One region of the Paenibacillus sp. FSL H8-0122 genome, then DNA from elsewhere that is predicted to be linked to it. Evidence: a T-box and tRNA genes for the amino acid it is inferred to sense, from the RefSeq annotation. Region 1 holds a T-box; the other holds one or more tRNA genes.
The links. The T-box of region 1 lies ahead of NSS64_RS03615 (valine--tRNA ligase). A T-box ahead of a tRNA ligase gene usually reads a tRNA of that ligase, here a tRNA-Val.
Positions count from the first base shown of each region.

Region 2: it has a tRNA-Val gene. The T-box ahead of NSS64_RS03615 (valine--tRNA ligase) is inferred to sense a tRNA for this amino acid. The anticodon was not compared.

Region 1 covers NZ_JBBOTB010000001.1:803,992-810,457, forward strand. The annotation lists gene NSS64_RS03600 (glycosyltransferase family 4 protein) at 1-573, shown strand, start outside; gene NSS64_RS03605 (LysM peptidoglycan-binding domain-containing protein) at 709-2,073, shown strand; gene NSS64_RS03610 (stalk domain-containing protein) at 2,304-2,966, shown strand; T-box leader at 3,059-3,342, shown strand; gene NSS64_RS03615 (valine--tRNA ligase) at 3,502-6,138, shown strand; gene NSS64_RS03620 (bifunctional folylpolyglutamate synthase/dihydrofolate synthase) at 6,144-6,466, shown strand, end outside.
Region 2 covers NZ_JBBOTB010000001.1:3,505,922-3,512,387, reverse strand. The annotation lists gene NSS64_RS15455 (hypothetical protein) at 1-130, shown strand, start outside; gene NSS64_RS15450 (hypothetical protein) at 313-936, shown strand; gene NSS64_RS15445 (accessory gene regulator ArgB-like protein) at 929-1,456, shown strand; gene NSS64_RS32775 (cyclic lactone autoinducer peptide) at 1,459-1,593, shown strand; gene NSS64_RS15440 (LytTR family transcriptional regulator DNA-binding domain-containing protein) at 1,611-2,006, shown strand; gene NSS64_RS15435 (GNAT family N-acetyltransferase) at 2,087-2,617, opposite strand; gene NSS64_RS15430 (hypothetical protein) at 2,814-3,356, shown strand; gene NSS64_RS15425 (Rpn family recombination-promoting nuclease/putative transposase) at 3,502-4,371, shown strand; tRNA gene NSS64_RS15420 (tRNA-Val) at 4,524-4,595, opposite strand; gene NSS64_RS15415 (helix-turn-helix transcriptional regulator) at 5,001-5,810, shown strand; gene NSS64_RS15410 (aldo/keto reductase) at 5,967-6,466, shown strand, end outside.

The DNA of each region.
Region 1 (6,466 bases):
ATCGCGGGGAAGGTCCATTTCACCGGGAAGCTGAACAATATTCCGGCTGCACTCCGGGCTGCCGACATTTATGTGCAGCCCTCCCTCCAGGATACGCAGCCTTTCTCGGTTACAGAAGCGCAGCTTGCCGGAATCGCGCCGATTGTCGCCGGAACTGCAGGCATGCCGGAAATGGTCCGGCAGGGAGAGACGGGCTGGATTGTTCCTCCGGGAGATGCCGCTCAGCTCGCCCTGCAGATGGAGCAGCTGCTGGGGGATGAGGAGCTGAGAAGACGCACCGGCCTCCAGGCTAAGCACTGGGCAGAGCAGACCCGTTCGCTGGAGGTCATGGCTGCGGGTACGCTGCATGTATACCAGAGAGCGGTCAATCTGCGGGCCGGCCGGCCGGGAATTCCGGATCACCTCCGGTTTGAGGAAGAACCGGGCGCGGGTGGGCTGCCGGCAGCTTTTCATCCGGCAGATGTGCTTAACCAGTGTGATCCTGGGAATCCGCTTGCCGTAACGATGCGTGTCAAGCTTCCGCAGCACTACTCTATTCCTGATGCACGTACGGCCCTTCCTCCCCTGGAATAGGCGCTGTCCGCAATTGAAGCGGCAAAGTTGTCATGCCTGCCTGATTGAAGCATATACATGAGGGGAGTAACATTTTGGGCTTATACTCTGGGCTTGTCTCAGGGATAGATTATGCCAAGAAGGAGGACATTTCCCGTGTTTGACCAGTCCCATGGCTTGCGGTTTGATATTTATGAACGCATTCACCTTTCGGAAGAGCTTCCGGGAATAGCAGAGCTGGAGGAAGTTGAGCTGGTTCCCGACATCCAGGTCATCCAGCGGGAGGACCGGGCCGAGCTGCACGGACAGCTGCTGCTCACCGGACTCTACCGGGGGGAGGATGACCTTACACAGCGTCTGGAGCATGCAATTCCTGTTGAAATCACTGTTCCGCTGACCCGGGTCAGCTCACTTGATGACATAGGGGTGGAGATCGAGAATTTCGATATTGATCTGCTGACGATGCGAACCGTCAACATTACCGGAGTGCTCTCGCTGCGCGGAATCGGAAGTACAGATGTACAGCCCGCTTGGCAGCAGGAGGAGTACACGGTAGCGTATTCGCCCGAAGCAGGAGACAGCAGAACGGCTGAGGAGCAAATCCGCAATCCGGAGAATGACACCCTGTATGAGAATTCGCTCTGGACCTATGGCGAAGGGACGGCAGAGGGCGCTGCGGAAGATCAGACTCCCGCTAGTCCGGCTGAGGCAGCAGCTGAGCCGCTGTACGCGGAAGATACTTCTTACAGCCAGCCCGCAGCCTATCTCTCCACACCCCTGAAGGACAAGGAACCCAGAGTAAGGACCCATAGTCTGGATACGGCTTCTTCGGCAGGCAGCAAGCCGTCGGCTGATAAGGCCTCCGCTCATTTCCTCACCTCCAGAGAGAAGACGGCACCGGCGGCTGTGAACGGCTCGCTTCAGGAGGACACCACACTTCAGACAGGCACCGCCGCCTTGAACACTGTGGACCATTGGGGCAATGCGAAGCTTCATGCCGTATCGCAGCCGGAGCCGGTGCTTACCTCCGCTGCCAACGATGCTGCTGCGCTGTTTGCCGGGAACGAAGAAGGGGAGGCGGCAGAGGAGATCCAGGCCACAGACAATGAAGTCTTCCTGTCTGCGGAATCTCTGTCTCCCCAGGAGGAGAAGCAGGATCTCAAGGTTGCCCTTGGCAGCAAAAAAGAACCGGGAGCCGCCGAGCAGGAGCCGCTCACCTTCTCCTCGCTGCTCAGCGCAAGCCGCGCCAACCGAGAGCAGGAGGAACTGCTCTCTGGCAATATAGACTCTGTAGCGCAGGCTGTTCCTGAGGCAGGCAATGATACAGCGTGGAAGAGCAGGTTCATCGGCGGGATGGGTGGGACAGAGCTGTTCCGCAAGGTACGGCTCTGCATCGTGCAGCGGGAAGAGACGCTCGATACCATAGCCGAGAAATACCAGCTAAGCACCCGGGAGCTGACTATGTATAACCGGCTGTCCGGTCAGATTGTAGAAGAGGGACAGGTATTATACATTCCTTGAGATTGATGGTGTGCGGAGAATTCAGGCTTAACAGGAACAGCCCTTGCCTTATGCATGGGGCTGTTCCTGTTTTTTGTGAACCGGCTTTTGTTGGGGGCATGTTTACACGTGTCTCCGCTCCTGGTTTACAAACCGCCTAGGTCGGGGTAATAGTCACTACCGGCCTACATACATTACACATTCAGGCAGCTATGCGCTGGTACATCACTTCTGGAAGGATGATATATCACATGAAGAGAAAAGTGGCAGCCACTGCGGCCGCACTAAGCTTGACGCTCACAGTCTCGGCCGGTGTCTACGCCGCCAGTAATCTGCAGGAGATCAAGGCGCTCCTGAACAACAAAATCGGGATCGTCGTGAACGGCCAGGCGTACACGCCCAAAGACGGCAACGGCAAAACCCTCGCCCCGATTACCTACAACGGGATCACTTATCTGCCTGTACGCTCCATCGGCGAAGCGCTGAACACTGCTGTTACTTACGATGCTGCAACCAGCCGGGTCATCATCGGTGATGCGGCTGCTCCGGCTGTCTCCTCCGGCGGCTCGTCCGCAGGAACACCAGCAGATGCTGTGAAGCGGCCGAAGAGCCTGCCGGCAGACTTCCCGCTTCCGGCGGACGCGAAGATATTTGATCTGATCGAAGGCTCGGCAACCGGTAAGCCGTCCGCGACCTTCAGCTACCGCACGAAGCAGAGTCTGGAGACGCTCGGCAATACGTACAAGGACTATTTTGTACAAAAAGGGGCAACCTCCAAGTCTGAAGAGGTCTCCGCCTCAGCCTTCTCGATTATTGATGCCGGAAGCACATTCTCCGTTACGCTGGATGGCGCTCCCGGAACGGGCGGCAATCAGGGCTTCAATGTGGTTCAAGTGATCTGGAGCGGGGAGTAGGCAGCAATGTACGTCTGCTGCGCGCCCTTTGTGTATATGCTGGTTGACTAGGGATAACACTGAATGTATTATTGAACTAAGTAATAACTAGCATAAAGACTGGGAACGGGAAGAGTAGGCGGTCAGCCCTTCAGAGAGCGGGATTATCATTGGTGTGAATTCCCGCAGGATGCAGCCCCCGAAGTCGCCCCGGAGTTGCCCTTCTGAGCTTGTCTTCATCATGAAGACGGTTAGGATGCGGCCGGTTGCAGCCGTTACCCTGCATGAGTGTCGCGCTAAGCTTCAGGAACCTGTAAGGGAACTTAAGGCAGTGGTTTATTTTTTATTGGCGCGAAACAAAGGTGGTACCGCGAAAGAATGGCCTTTCGTCCTTTGAGACGAAGGGCCTTTTTGTATTCTCAGAAACCGCTAGCTACTCAATACATTTAACAGTGGAGGGTTCACAATGGCTGATAACAACAATGCAGCAGCAGAGCTGCCGAACGGGCAGGAAGCGGCAGAAGCTACCGCTTCAGCTAATCACAAGCAGAGCGACATGCCGACTACATATGATCCGGGAGCGGCAGAGAAGAAATGGTATGCGTACTGGATGGAGAAGGGCTTCTTCGAAGCCGGCAAACGGCCGGATGCGGAGCCTTACAGCATCGTGATTCCGCCGCCGAATGTAACAGGAATGCTGCATATCGGACATGCGCTGGATTTCACGCTTCAGGATGTGCTGATCCGCACCAAGCGGATGCAGGGATATGATACCCTGTGGCTGCCGGGTACCGACCATGCAGGGATTGCTACACAGACCAAGGTAGAGCAGAAGCTGCGCCAGCAGGGAATCTCCCGCCATGATCTGGGACGCGAGAAGTTCCTGGAGCAGGTGTGGGCCTGGAAAGACCAGTATGCAGAGACGATTCATGACCAGTGGGCCAAGATGGGCCTGTCCCTCGATTACTCCCGCGAACGGTTTACCTTTGATGATGGAATGAAGAAGGCGGTAAGCAAGGTATTTGTGGAGCTGTACCAGAAGGGCCTGATCTACCGCGGCAAGCGGATTATTAACTGGGACCCGGCTGCCCGTACAGCGCTGTCGGATATTGAGGTTGAATACAAGGAAGTGAACGGGCATCTGTACCATCTGCGTTATCCGCTGAAGGATGGCAGCGGCCATATCACGGTGGCTACCACGCGGCCCGAGACGATGCTGGGCGATACAGCGGTAGCGGTACACCCGGAGGATGAGCGCTATAAGGATCTGATCGGGAAGACGCTGATTCTGCCGGTTACCTTACGTGAGATTCCGGTTATTGCTGATGAATACGTAGATAAGGATTTCGGCAGCGGTGCGGTTAAGATTACACCGGCGCATGATCCGAACGACTTCGAGATGGGAGTCCGCCATAACCTTCCGCAGATCAACGTAATGGATGAAGGCGGAGTGATGAATGAGGAAGCGGGCGCTTACCAGGGAATGGACCGCAGCGACTGCCGTAAGGCCATCGTAGCCGACCTGAAGGAGCAAGGCGTGCTGATCTCCATTGAGGATCATGTACACCAGGTTGGGCACAGTGAGCGTTCCGGGGCCGTAGTAGAGCCTTATCTGTCCACCCAGTGGTTCGTCAAAATGCAGCCGCTGGCAGAAGCAGCCATCGCTGCACAGAAGGACGGTGACGGGGTCCACTTCGTGCCGGACCGCTTCGAGAAGACGTACCTGAACTGGATCGAGAATGTCCGTGACTGGTGTATCTCCCGCCAATTGTGGTGGGGCCACCGTATTCCGGCCTGGTACTCCGAATCTACCGGGGAGCTTGTAGTTGCACACGATGAAGAAGAAGCGCGCCGCATCAGCGGGCTGTCCGACCTGAAGCAGGATGAGGATGTTCTGGATACCTGGTTCAGCTCGAACCTCTGGCCGTTCGCTACCTTAGGCTGGCCTGATCAGGACAGCAGCGACTATCAGCGTTACTATCCGAACAATGTACTGGTTACCGGCTACGATATCATCTACTTCTGGGTAGCGCGCATGATTTTCTCAGCCATGGAATTCACAGGCCAGAAGCCGTTCTCCGATGTGCTGATGCACGGACTCGTACGCGATGCTGAAGGACGCAAGATGTCCAAGTCGCTGGGCAACGGTATTGATCCGCTGGATGTTATCGAGCAGTACGGCGCTGACGCCATGCGCTATATGATTACTACCGGCAGTACAGCGGGCCAGGATCTGCGGTTCCGTATGGAAAAGGTAGAGCAGGCGCGTAATTTTGCCAACAAGATCTGGAATGCCTCCCGGTTCGCGCTGATGAATCTGGAAGGCGTAGCCTTTGAAGATATTGACATTACAGGTGAGCTTGGTACAGCGGACCGCTGGATTCTGCACCGCCTGAACGAAACTTCCCGCGATATTACGCGTCTAATTGACTCGTACGAGTTCGGCGAGACCGGGCGCCTGCTCTACAACTTCATCTGGGATGATCTGTGTGACTGGTATATCGAATTCGCCAAGCTCTCGCTATACGGAGCGGACGCAGCTGCCAAGGCCAAGACCCAGTCTGTTCTGGCTTACGTGCTGGACCGCACACTGCGGCTGATTCACCCGTTCATGCCGTTCATTACGGAGGAGATCTGGCAGCATCTGCCGCATCAGGGCGAATCCATCACCTTGGCCGAGTGGCCGAAGTACGATGCGGCGCTTGAGAATCCGCAGGCAGTATCAGAGATGAACCTGCTGATGGATATTATCCGGGCCGTTCGCGGGATCCGTGCGGAAGTGAATGCGCCGATGAGCAAGAAGGTCGAGCTGATTATTAAGGCCGGCAGCCAGGATATCCTGGACATTATTTCCCGCAACGACAATTACATCGGGCGCTTCTGCAACACCTCTTCCTTCGAAGCAGGCCTTGCGCCGCAGACACCGGACAAAATGATGTCCGCCGTGGTTACCGGAGCGGAGCTGCTTCTGCCGCTGTCCGGTCTGATTGATATCGATCAGGAGATTATCCGTCTCGAAAAAGAAGTTCAGACCCTGAACAGCGAAGTGGAGCGTGTGGAGAAGAAGCTCAGTAATCAGGGCTTTGTGGCCAAAGCTCCGGCGAAAGTCATCGAAGAGGAACGGGCGAAGCAGGCGGATTATTCCGACAGACGCGAGAAGGTGCTGGCCCGTATTGCAGAACTGAGAGGATAACAGACATGGAAGAGATCACCCGGAGCGGCGCTGCCGCTCCCTTAAGTTCTTATACAGAAGCCGTAGACTGGATCAACAGCCTGATTCCTTTTGGAATTAGGCCGGGTCTGGAGCGGATAGAGCTTCTAATGGAGAAGCTGGGACATCCGCACCGGAAGCTGAAGTTCATTCATGTGGCGGGGACCAACGGCAAGGGCTCGACCTGCGCCTTTTTGACCTCGGCCCTTATTCAGAGCGGATATTCGGTGGGGACCTTTACCTCTCCTTATATCACGAAGTTCACGAACCGGTTCCAGTACAACGGGACGGATATTCCTGAGGAGACGCT
Region 2 (6,466 bases), 2.7 Mb from region 1:
TATCGATCCCAAGAACCTGATCATTCAAGGCAAGACCAAGGACGATAAACAGAGCTGGTCAATCATTGGCGGTCCGCTTGCGTCCCAGGAGGGAACCGTGGAGGTTAACGTCATTTGGTCTGAAATTTAATACGGACAGCCAAGCTGCTGTACCCAGAGGAACATCCGTTGAGGCTCGATTCAGAGCGGCCAACGGATGTTTTTTTGATTTGATAAAAAGTGTCGAATTTTGTAATTAAGTAGTATACGTCAGGTGCGGCGGGGATATATAATTAATTTTGTAAACGAAAATTAGTCAGGCGGTGTTATGGTTTGTCGTGGGAACCTGTAGGCTTTATGTTTTTCTCTACGATAGAGACGCTTGCGCTCTATTATCTGATTATGTCTCTCTATAGATTCAAGTGGAGATGGTACATCTGGCAGGCTTTATTTGTCATCTTGCTGAACAATCTGCAAAGCTATCTGTTACGCAACGAATTGGGCATGTCGAATGTCGCACCACTTGTTTTAATCTTGATTTTTATCTTCTTCTTTGCTGCGGTAGTGAGGATGCCTCTCATTCTATCCATCATCGCAACAATATCAGGATTTGCTATTTTTGCCGGGATTCAGACGCTGCTCACCCTGCTCATGTTCGGATCTATATCGAATATTGGTAGTACCGCGAACGGATATTTTCTGCAGGTAGCGACTGCGGCAGCGGTGTTCGGTATTTTTGGGCTTCTGTACCGCAAAGGCAAGGGCTTCACGTTCGACTTGGATAAACTCCGCTTTAAGATAGAAGATATCCTGCTGTCTCTGCTGATTTTCGGCTTCGTAATAGGGATTTCAGTGCTACTCTACTATAATGATATTCTGCTAAATGCCTTGATTTTCCTGGTGATGACTGTATTCCTTCTATATTATTCCACCCGGAGGGAGCGGGAAGATGCTTGAATTCATGTCCGGCAAGCTGGCATTTACGATTAAAAATATCGTACCTGAGCACCCGGCATCCTACGCTGTCCTGAAATTTGCTATTAGCGTAGTGCTTAATGTGGTGTTTATTATTGGGCTGACGCTGGTAGTATCCCTTTTGACAGGCAGGACAAGTGAAGCTCTGCAGATTCTGATCTCCTTTGCCGTATTACGTCAGGTGTCGGGCGGGGTCCATCTCAGATCCGGTATTGCCTGTGTCTTGTTTACGGTAAGCTTGTTCACGGTCCTATCCTTTGTGGAGGTTAGTTCCCTTTACGTTATGCTAATGAATGGAACTAGTCTGTTAATAGTTTTATGGCTGGCGCCCATTGGAATTGAACGACAGACCCGGATTCCGAGGCGGCACTGGCCTAAGCTGAGAATCGTGGCGATACTGCTTGTTGGCGCCAATATCGTTGTAGGATCAACTGTTATCGCAGCCAGTTTTTTGGCTCAATCCATCAGTCTGATTATAGCTAGAAGGGAGGTGAACATCTGACAATGAGAGCTTTGCAGCGCAAAGTAGTGTATAAGCTTGCTTCTGGTTTGTCCGCCTTGGCTGCCCTTATCGTGTTGGTTACAGCAAGTGTATTATACATTAATCAACCGGAGGTTCCTGAAGAGTTACTTAAATAACATTGGAGTTGATCCCTTTGAGCACGATATCTGTTACTAGAGACACAGAGGGAAACACTGGTGTATTCTCACTCGATATTGCAAAAATAACGTTTATGGAATTTGAACGGACTATCTATCGGATCATTGTCCATACGTACGATCAGACCTTTTATACAGTAGGTACGCTGAAATATTGGCTTAATACCCTGGCCAGTTCAGGATATCATTTCGTTCTAGCAGATAGAAACACGTTAATTCAGGTTTCTAATATTATCCAGCTGGATAAGACGTTTCATATTGCTTATTTTGGGGAAGACCACAGAGGAGTCGAGCAAAAGTGTTTTCTGTCAGAGAAGGGCTACAAACAAATTCTAAAATACGTAAAAACATCCGCATCGGATGTTAAATTAGTGGAGCTGCCCCAGTGGTAGCTTATTTTTTACGACCGCATATTTAATAAGGCTGACCCTGCACAGTTGATGTGCCGCGGGCCAGCCTTATTCAAGTTAGGTTAATCTGTAGCTAATCTGGAATACATACACAGATCAATGAAGCTTCCTTTGGACCGCTCACTCTGCCTCAATATTCCTTCCAGCGAAAAGTTTAATTTCTGCAGTACCTTAATAGAATTGATATTAGCAGGCTGGGCCTTTGCTTCTATTCTATTGAAGCCCAGTGTATCAAACGCATAATCTATTAGTGCGCGAAGGGCTTCAGGCACATATCCTTTTCCCCAGCACTCGCGGCTAAGGTCATAACCGATCTCTGTCTTGGCATTGTCATAGTCCAGCGCATTGAAACCACAGGAGCCGATAATCCGGCCGGATTCTGCTTCCGTGATGGAATAGCGGATCGCCTGATTCTCGGTGGCTAACTTATGAAGCAGCTCAATCATCTCCACGGCCTGACTCTCATCCGTGAAGCTGCTGATATTCATGAACCGGGTGACTTCAGGATCGGACCAGATCGGGAACAGGCTGGCTGAATCGGCGGTGCGCATTTGTCTTAATACTAATCTTTCGGTTTGTAATTCTGTTATCATCAATAAGTTACCTCCATTGAATATATATGGTATTGGTGAGGTGCAACTATTGATATCTGCGCATAGTTCAGTCCTTTCCGTGTGTAAGCTGCCTCTATTATATAGAATACAGGGGAGAATGTTAATCAGGGACGCGCCTGTTTCGTATTCCTCCTGACATGGTAAACTTTAGATAAAAACATCTTGGGAGGGTATTATGAGAAAAACGTTACTGGTAGTATTGTTCTTGTTCGTATTGACAGCTTGTGGGGATTCCAAAGACGGGGTAACCACTAAAGACTTAGCCATCCAAAAGGTGAACGATCATAAAGCCATTGTTGAGTATGGTATGAGCCGCGCGGAAGCAGAAGAGGTATTGGGCAAAGGAGAAGATAAGGATATTGCGAATTCAGTCATGTACAGCCCTGGCGTAAGAATTATGTACCGTGAGGATAAAGTGGCAGGGATTACTCTGGCAAAGGAATCGAAAGATATGTATGAAACTACAGGCGGTTTTAAAATTGGCATGTCCAAAGATGATTTCAAGCAAATCTATGGCGATCAATATCTTAAGGATATGGAGAGGAACCTGGACTATGCTTACGATTCAGTCAACAAACGTTATTTGCAGGAAAAAGAATGGGTAGCGAAAGCTGAAGATGACACGAAAATATATGTAATATCAGCCATGTTCAACGGTAAGGGTGAAGCAGACGCCGTTGTATTGGTGGATAAGCGAATGGCGATCACGTTTAGGTAAAAGGGGAGGGCTGACGATCAAGCATGTGCTAGTATGTTTCTTTGAGCTTTGGGGACAGAATAGCAATATAGGGACCTTAAAGGCTGGCTTTGTCTACAACGAGTAGTTCCGCCATGATATAATCAATGTATATGATTGGAGTATAATCGTGGAACTACTCGACGCACGGAATGACTTTATCTTCAAGAAAATTTTCGGCAGTGAGAATAACAAGGATGTCCTGCTAGCCTTCCTCAACAGTACCTTTATGGAGGCAGGCGAACCCCCGCTGACAGAGATTGTATTAATGAATCCGTACACTGATAAGGATGCTCCAGCGGATAAACAGTCTATTCTGGACATCAAGGCCAAGACGGCTGAGGGCAAACGGATCAACATCGAAATGCAGCTGTTCAATCCATACAATATGGAGAAGCGGACACTGTTCTACTGGAGCGAGATGTATTACCACCAGATTCAAAAAGGCGACGATTACAGTGAATTGAAGAAGTGTGTGACGATCAATATACTGAACTATTCCTGTCTTCCTAATGACCGCCATCATAATGTGTTTCATCTTCGGGAAGATCACACCGGGATACCTCTTAACAATGATCTTGAGATTCATGTGATGGAATTAACAAAGCTTGAGGAGCAGGCCGTTCCATTAAATGGTGGTCTGATCAACTGGCTGTTATTCCTGAAGGGTGTTGAACAACCAAATTGGGAGGTGCTGACCATGAATGAACCGATGTTGAAAAAAGCAATGGATACGCTGGAGTTCCTGAGTCAGGATGCCGCTACACGTATGGAATATGATGCCCGGATGAAGTATTTGCGGGATGAGGCGTCACGAATGAATGGTGCTAAGGCTGAGGGGCGAGCTGAGGGACGAGCAGAAGGTGAGCGGAAAAAGGCAGAGGCAATGGTGCGTGAACTTCTTGCTCTTGGAGTGGAAACCTCAATTATTGTTAGAGCCTCAGGCCTCTCAGAGCAAGAAGTTTTAAGCTTGAAATCACTAATGGGTAGACACTGACCATGAATGAACCGATGAGAAAAAAGAGAAATTGCTAGAAAGCTCTTGGCAATGGGGCAATGGAATTCAAAATTTAAAACTGCTGCAATGATAACAACGAAAAACGAAGCCGATCATATGATCGGCTTCGTTTCTTTAAGGCTTTCCATTTATAGGACGGATGGGGTTCGAACCCATGACCCCTACCCTGTCAAGATAGTGCTCTCCCGCTGAGCTACCGTCCTGCAACGAAATTTATAATAACACAGGACGTGAGGGAATGGCAAGAGATTTTTTAATACGCATAGATGATACCGTTAAGCACGACCCTGTCACACCGCCGCAGTGACAAAAACCCACGACACCCCAACCATAGTATATTACAATATTGGCGCTTGTCTGGAAGTTACTCCGCTATGCATCTATTCAGTCAGAAGTAGTGAACTGGCAGAGAGCTACGGGATGTTGTATTATGCAGATGTCAAAAGGTTCGGAAATTTGCCCCCGTACGAAATGGCGGAGCTTCGAAGCTTCAGCGAGCTGCCGCAGGCGGTGACATACCCTGGGATTTACCCCACGCTATATGCGAGAGTATGTGAACATGTGAAGTATCTGTGAATCAATTGTAATGCTGAAAGGAGGCCCAGCTCATGAGTTACGAGATTACGAGGTTTAGGCGTCTTGGCGACTACCTGAGATCACGCCGAGAACGTCTGCAGCCTGAAGCTGTAGGGATCAAGGAAACGAACAGTCAGCGCAGAACTCCAGGGCTGCGGCGGGAGGAGGTTGCAGTTCTGGCTGGTCTCAGCAGCACCTATTATACTTGGCTGGAGCAGGGCAGGGAGGTTACCGCCTCCAGAGATGTCATGGAGAGTCTCAGTCAGGCGCTGCGGTTGTCGGCAGATGAGCACAAGCATCTGTTCGAGCTATGGAATCCGGGCTTGCCGGATACACTTGCTTCTATAGATACAGCCAGTCCGGAGCTGAATCCGCAGTGGCGGGATATTATCCGCCAATTGACTTATCCGTCTTTTATTACGAATGAGCGGTCTGAGGTACTGGCCTGGAATGATAGGGCGAGTGAAGTCCTTAGTGATTTCGGAAGTCTGCCTGCTTCAGAGCGCATTATGCTGCGTCTTCTGTTCCTGGACCTGGAGCTGCGCCGCCGGATGCTGAATTGGGAGGAGTTCGCTCTCTATTCAGTAGGGGTGTACAGAACCTATTATGACATGAACCTGCACGATCCCTGGTACAAGGAGATGGTCGATCAGCTCTTAGCGGACAGTGCGGATTTCGCTGAGATGTGGAAGCAGCACAATATACTGGGCAAAAAGGTTAACCGTGTGGTCATAGAGAGTCTGGGCACGAGCCAGCCTGTAGTCTACGATATCAATTCTATGGCGAATCTGGCAGATCACCCGGGTGTGCATATTTGTATCTATACCCCTGTCATAACCTAGCAGAGGATCATCTGAAGGCGCATTTTTACAGGTATGTTGCCGCTCCCTGGTAATGATCTTACTAGCATGAACGTACTGTGGCTGCTCCACGGCAGGACGGTTAGAATAAGGACATGTTCGTAAGATCTATTACAGGTACAAGAGGGAGGCAACCATATGCATACAAGAACACTCGGGAACGAAGGGCTGAGCGTATCGGCGCTGGGACTCGGAACGATGATGATGCCGGATAACGAAGAGTCGGTACGAACCATTCATGGCGCGCTTGACCAGGGAGTAACTCTGCTGGATACAGCAGATATCTATGGAGCCTTCGAGCAGCAGCGCTTCGGCGGGAATGAACGGCTTCTCGGGCGGGCGCTTAAGGGCCGGAGAGATCAGGCTGTGATTGCGACCAAATTCGGCATTACACATACTCAGGGACCCAAGGGAGACCCGGCCTATATCAAAAAATCCGTAGATGCCAGCCTCTATCAACTCGGCACAGATTATATCGATCTGTACTATCAGCACCGTCCGGATCTGAACATCCCTGTTGAGGAAACCGCCGGTACACTGGCTGACCTCGTCAAGGAAGGGAAGATCCGCTATATCGGCTTATCCGAAGCTTCGCCTGATTTGATCCGCCGGGCACATGCGGTGCATCCGTTGACTGC